DNA from 2 places in the Limosilactobacillus albertensis genome. Region 2 is predicted to be linked to the other one. Evidence: riboswitches for the same ligand, from Rfam matches in the RefSeq annotation. Region 2 holds a riboswitch; the other holds the start of a gene.
What was found. A riboswitch is a leader RNA that binds a small molecule or an ion and turns the genes downstream of it on or off. The one in region 2 is predicted to bind FMN.
Positions count from the first base shown of each region.

Region 1 (3,421 bases), on a different contig from region 2:
TTTATTCAAGAAGGCCCGGCGCGATTTGATGATCTTTTTAGTGATATGTATACTCGTGATGGACTAGTAACTACTTTTTTAGCAATCCTTGAATTAGCAAAACACCAAGCAATTGTAATCAATCAGACAGGGTTATTTGAACCGATAATTTTAGTGGAGGGACCTAAGAGTGGCGAATATGAAACTAACCAATCAAGCGCAGATTGAAGGATTATTATTTATCAGTGGGGATGAAGGAATTACTCTTAGTGATTTAGCAAAAATATCTGGTTTTATGAAGCCGGCAATTTTAGCAATCCTTCAAGAACTAAAAATGAAATACGAAAATGATCGGACATCTGCTTTTGTTTTATTGGAAAGCAACCAAACGTATCGTTTAGCAACTAAGCCGCAATTAGCTGATGTAATCAAGCATTATTTTGAAGTGCCGCTGACTGTTCCGCTTACTAAGGCATTATTAGAGGTGTTAGCAATTGTTGCTTATCGTCAGCCAATTACACGATTAGAAATTGATGATATTCGAGGGGTTAAAAGCTCCGGGTCCCTGCAAAAATTAATGGTACGAGGACTAATTGATACTCATGGACGGTTAGACGCGCCTGGTCGACCGTTCTTATATTCAACAACTCCAGCATTCTTGAACTATTTTGGCTTAAGTAATTTAGATGAATTACCACCACTTCCAGATCAAGATGAGTTAGATGTTAGTGATATAAATGGTGATATTTTCCTTGAGGCATTACAAACCCGCGAAAAAGGAAAGGAAGATAATTAAATGGAAAGATTACAAAAAGCAATGGCTGAGGCAGGAGTAGCGTCACGACGCGCTTCAGAAAAACTAATTCTTCAAGGAAAAGTTGCTGTTAACGGTACGATAGTAAAAGAGCTGGGGACTAAAGTAGGCACGCATGATGAAATAGTTGTAAATGGTGTACCTATCCAGCGTGAACAGCATGTTTATTATTTGTTAAATAAACCACGGGGAGTAATCTCTAGTGCCCATGATGACAAAGGACGACGAACGGTAGTTGATATTATCCATGATGAGGATATTGATGAGCGAATTTATCCGGTTGGCCGCTTGGACTACGATACGACAGGAATTTTACTATTAACTAATGATGGGGCATTAGCCAATAAGTTAATGCATCCGAAATATGAGGTTGAAAAAACATATATTGCAAAAGTTGAGGGTATTATCAAAAACGATGAATTAAAGCAGTTGCGGTTGGGTGTTATTGTTGATGGTCGAAAAACTAAACCAGCAAAGTCCAAACTGATTAATGTTGATCGGGCAAAAAAGACCAGTCTTGTTCAACTAACAATTCATGAGGGCAGAAACCATCAAGTAAAGAACATGTTTAAAGTAGTTGGTCATCCGGTTATTAAGCTGCATCGAGAAACTTATGGTCCGCTTAATTTATATGGCTTACAACCGGGTGAATTTCGGACGCTAAAACCTGAAGAAATTCAAGCGTTGAAAAAATAAGAATTTAATTGATTAGCAATAGGCTAAGTTTTATGGAATAAATGATAAGAAAAAGCCATGAGCGTTGACATAATTAGAAAAGCACATTAAAATAGTAAGTGTAAATATTATAAACGTTTGTCTTCAAGGCGTGGTGTAATTCCCGACCGGCGGTAATAGTCCGCAACCCGCTGCATAGTGTAGTGGTTGAGCTGGTGTAATTCCAGAACCGACAGTATAGTCTGGTATAAAGAAGATTTCTGTATTAAATAATCTTTAAATGATTTATTTGCGTTGCTGACAAACTTTTTAAGTCAGTAACGCTTTTTTAATGCAGGATGCCAAATGGAGGCAATCTCAAATGGAGGTTGTTAATAATGACAATGACGCATCAACGTATTCAACGGTTAGTGGGAATAGCATGTTTAAGTGCTCTAGCATTTATTTTAATGTTTTTTGAATTTCCTGTGTTACCCATGGCACCCTATCTAAAATTAGATTTTTCCGATGTTCCGGTTTTAATAGGGGGATATATATATGGTCCGGTAGGCGGTATTGCAATCGCTGCAATAAAATGTTTGATTCACGGAATGGTTCATGGCTTTTCACCAGCGGAATTAATTGGGGTTACGAGTGATTTTGTTTCTTCATTAGCGCTTCTTCTCCCATTTTCGTGGGTATGGCGTCATCGTAATTGGACTAAGAAGAGACAAGCGTTTGTGGGAATTGTTTTAAGTACAGTGATTTTGACTGTTCTAATGTCCCTATTAAACCTGTGGGTGCTTACGCCGCTTTATATGGCTGTTTGGAATTGGAAGTCAACTTTACCAGTAGCACAGTTGGTGGCCATTGGGGTATTGCCATTTAATATTATCAAGGGCCTAGTTGTAACAATTGTATATGTAATTATTGCGGGACGATTAGGCGCATGTCTAGATCAGCATCGGACAATTTAATATGAAGATTAAAGAGGGCATCTAGAGTTCAGTTTTACCGGGCTTTAGATGCCATTTATGTACTGCACTGTTTACTTTTATATCAATCAGGGGAGTTATTTATAATAAATTGGTAATTTATTGAATTTAATACTAGTATTTTTAAATAAATTACGTATATAAATAATAGGAGGTGAAAATGGTGACCAAATTATTGCGTTTTTTTAGTTATCATCAGCCACGAAGAATTCGCGTAATAGAAAATACTTTAAAAAGTCGGCGGACCGTTGCAACTTTATTTTGGGCACGTCAATATGGAATCTTAGAATGGCTTGGAGCATATCGTTCTTTGACAAGACAGGATTATGACCAAGCGATCAATAGCCTTGTAAATGATGGATTATTAGTGATTGACGATCAATTACAGGCAAAATTAACGGAAAAAGGGGCCAGTCAATTAAAAAAGAAAGAGAGCAGCTTATATATTCCATCTTTCTATGATTGGTACTGGCTGGCAAATACACAGCGGATAATGCAGCGGCTACTTTTAGCTATTCAAGTTGTATCTGAATATTCATATGGACAAAGAAAGTATGTTCCATTAGCAATATCTTATGGTGAGATGCTGGCTGTAAAGCAGTGGTTTCGCCAAAACTTTCGTCAGAACATTGTTAATGAACTTTATTCCGATTTACACCGATTAGGAAGTGCTTTAGAAAATGAAGATCCACGGTTGGCAACTGACCTCTTTAACGTAATGATTGGTCACAATTATTCTGGCTGGACAGTTAATCAGACAAGTGCTGAGTTAAATATAGGACTTGATGATGTTCAATTTTTACGGCATGATGAGATGTTGGCTGTTAGTGCATATGCCCGTAACTTTCCAGGACTATTACAGCAATTATTTTTGCCATTATTTAATGAAAGCCCATTAAATCGTAGTGCACAGATAACGTTTGATTTATACGTTAAGGGACTATCGATTGAGCAAATTGCACAACAACGCCGACTAAAG
Region 1 is NZ_JACIVD010000048.1:30,858-34,278, forward strand. It holds gene H5S41_RS01990 (segregation and condensation protein A) at 1-207, shown strand, start outside; gene scpB (SMC-Scp complex subunit ScpB) at 170-775, shown strand; gene H5S41_RS02000 (pseudouridine synthase) at 776-1,489, shown strand; FMN riboswitch at 1,605-1,730, shown strand; gene H5S41_RS02005 (ECF transporter S component) at 1,846-2,424, shown strand; gene H5S41_RS02010 (helix-turn-helix domain-containing protein) at 2,603-3,421, shown strand, end outside.
Region 1: it holds a riboswitch for FMN, as region 2 does, so the genes downstream of both, H5S41_RS02005 (ECF transporter S component) here and ribD (bifunctional diaminohydroxyphosphoribosylaminopyrimidine deaminase/5-amino-6-(5-phosphoribosylamino)uracil reductase RibD) in region 2, are expected to answer to the same signal.

Region 2 (3,421 bases):
CTTGAGCAATAATCTGACCTACTAAGTGTTGCGGAAGATTAAATTTTAGTTCTATTGCATTTTCATTTGCTTTTCGCTCAATAACTTGTGACACCTCATCCACGTGGCCGGTTACAATGTGACCTTCTAAACGACTACCAACTTGTAATGAACGTTCAAGATTAACTAGTGAACCAGCCTGCAAATTCTTAAAGGTTGTTTTCTCAAAAGTCTGTGGCATCAATGTCGTACTAAATTGATTATCAATAATACTAACGACAGTTAAACAAGTACCATTAACAGCAATTGAATCCCCATGTTTTACGTTTGTTAAAAAATCAGCAATTTGCGGTCTAACCATCAGTTCAATTGTCTTACCCTGTTTAATAATTTTTGTTATCTCTCCTGTTCCTGCAACTAAACCACTAAACATTTTCTATCTTCCTTTCCACAATCCTAATATTATTTCCTATTACCTTAATATCCTGTTCAGTAAATGATACTTGACCATCCGACTGCATCCCCATTACGCCACCTTTACCGATAAGCTGGGGAGCAACATAAGTTATTAACTCTTCTACTAAGTTTTGTCTTAAAAATGCATGATGCACACTTGGTCCTCCTTCTACATATACAGATTGCATCCCTTCATGGCCCAGTTTTTGAATGATACCTTCGATCGTCCACTTTTGCTTGAAAAATATACTAACATTCGTATTAAATTTCCCTTGTAATTCTGAATTTTCAGTAAATATCCATGTTGGTGCCCTCTTATCCGTAAGTAAATTTAGTGACGGATAGTTTATTAATCGTCCTCGCCGATCTAATACAATACGTACTGGCGGGAAATCTGAAGAAATAGTTGTTAATAAAGTTGGATTATCAATAATTGCAGTTTGACTACCAATTAGAATTCCTTGGAAATTACTGCGTTCGGTATGGACAAACTCTGACACCTGAGCATTAGTAATTGCTGTCCGCTGTCCTTGCCTAGCTGCCACTCGATAATCGAGACTAACTGCCTGTTTAAGTGTTATCCACGGTCGCTGATGATGGTAGAAGAAGTCATAATGTAGATTTAACTTTCTCGCAATATCTTCTAGCACACCAGTCTTAACGGTAATATTTTTCTCTTGTAAAGCAGCAATACCTTTCCCAGTTACAAGCTTATGCGGATCTGTTTCGGCAATTACGACTCGTTCAATTTCTGCGTCAATTATAGCCTGTGTGCATGGCGGCTGCTTACCATAATGGTTACAAGGTTCTAACGTCACATAAAGAGTTGCACCCTTTAATTTTTCACGGCTGACTTTACGAATAGCATCTTTTTCAGCATGAATACCACCATATTTATGAGTATGGCCTCGTGATAACACCCGATTATTTTTTACAATAACTGCACCAACACGAGGATTCTTCCATGTTTCAATTCCAGCAGTAAATGCTTCATCGATCGCTATTTGCATAAAATACTCATCATCATTCAAAATTAACCACCCTTTCTAAAATAAAAACGCCCTAGAATTTCTCCGGGGCGTTTGATAATTATAAAAATAATTCGGTAAAAATAATCCCGGATAACACTACTGCTATCCGGGACTTTATACTTACACTACTAGTATAATCTTTATTTTTCTTCTCCCATCCAGACTATTACTGTCGGTACCAGATTCGCACTGGTTCAACCGTTAACAATATACTTGCCAACGGGTCACGGACTTCAAGTTAACTTGTTACCGTCGGTTGGGAATTTCACCCTGCCCCGAAGAAAATCAATTATTAAATTTACATTTAGTTTAACTCTTCACATTCTCTTTGTAAATACTTATTTATTTTTTGAAAAACTTTGGAGAGTTTCCATAATCAAGTTAATAAACTTATCTCGATCAATATCAAGAAGGACTTCGGTATTCTGAGGCTTATCAGTCAATTGATAGTAATCACAAACAGTTTCTCCCCGCGTTAGATCTCCTTGAGTTTCAACGTCAACATTCATTTTATCGGTTTCAAACATTGCTGGATCAATCAACCAAGCAATCGTACATGGGTCATGAAGCGGTGCGCCTTTGAACCCCCATTTAGGATTTTCGTGGTATTGCTCAAAGAAATTTAATAGTCCATAAAAAGCCTGACCAACTGGGTTATCAATTTGTTTAATTGCTTGAATTTCATCCTTCATGATCTGTGCCTTATGAGTAACATTTAATGGAGCCACTACTAAAGGTAAACCAAAGTTCATTACAATTTTGGCTGCTTCAGGATCGACGAAGATATTAAACTCAACTGATGGTCGCCAGTTCCCCAGCCCCATAGCGCCACCCATAAAGACAATTTGGTCAATCTTTTCCTTGGCTAAATCAGGATATACTCTGAGGAATAAGGCTGCGTTTGTCATCGGACCGGTAACAACTAATGTTACTTTCTCATCACTTTCCTGTAGTGTCTTAGCAATCAATTCAATAGCCGGAATTGGCTGAACCTTGAAATCCGGATCAGGTAAGTCGGCACCATCAAGTCCTGTTTCTCCATGAACTTCAGGAGCTGTCTCGAGCGGTTTCACTAATGGTGTCTGGTTCCCTTGGGCTACTGGAATGTCCTCTCGATGTAACAAGGTTAGCATTCTCATTGCATTATTCAATGTTTTATCTGGTGTCTGATTACCCGCAGAAGTCGTTACAGCAAGTACATCAATCTTTGGTGAAGCAACAGCCATCGTTAATGCTAATGCATCATCGTGCCCAGGATCACAGTCAAGAATTATCTTTTTAGTCATTTGCTATCGTTATCCTTTCCTAATTAATTATAAATATAGCGGTTACATTAATTATAACAAAATAAAAGAGCCACATAGCTGTGACCCTTAAAACTTATCATTTAGGCTTTCTTAAATAAATACGCCGGTAACGCAACGGCTCCTGCTAACAGAGCTAAAGTAACAAATTTCTTTTTTGAGTGTTTTTTAGGCTGTGTAGTTTTATTTTTCTTCACGCCGTTTGTAAAATTAAGTTAGAAAAATAAAAAAGCCATTTGTGATAGACTTTTGAATAACCACAAACAAAAGTAAAGGAACATCACAAATGACTTATAAACATCTTACCACACGTGAACTAACCCTCATAGCTAATTTTTGGCACCAAGGTACGAAGGCTTATCAAGCTGCTAAACTGCTTAAACGAAGCCAAGAAACTATTTACCGAGTCTATCGATTTCTTGATAGCGGTAAGACCATTGCACAGTATCTTAAGGCTTACCAACGGAATAAGCAGCGTTGTGGTCGTAAGCAGGCTCAGCTAGCCAAGGATGAGATCAGCTACATCAATGAGCAGGTTAAAGCGGGCTGGACACCTGATACGATCATTGGTCGAGCAGAACGGACAATTAGCTGTAGTATGCGGACACTTTATCGGATGTTTGCTCGTGGACAGTACAATTTTGCCGTCCA
Region 2 is NZ_JACIVD010000054.1:53,764-57,184, forward strand. It holds gene H5S41_RS03315 (riboflavin synthase) at 1-412, opposite strand, end outside; gene ribD (bifunctional diaminohydroxyphosphoribosylaminopyrimidine deaminase/5-amino-6-(5-phosphoribosylamino)uracil reductase RibD) at 405-1,445, opposite strand; FMN riboswitch at 1,609-1,753, opposite strand; gene rihA (pyrimidine-specific ribonucleoside hydrolase RihA) at 1,805-2,752, opposite strand; gene H5S41_RS03330 (IS30 family transposase) at 3,057-3,421, shown strand, end outside.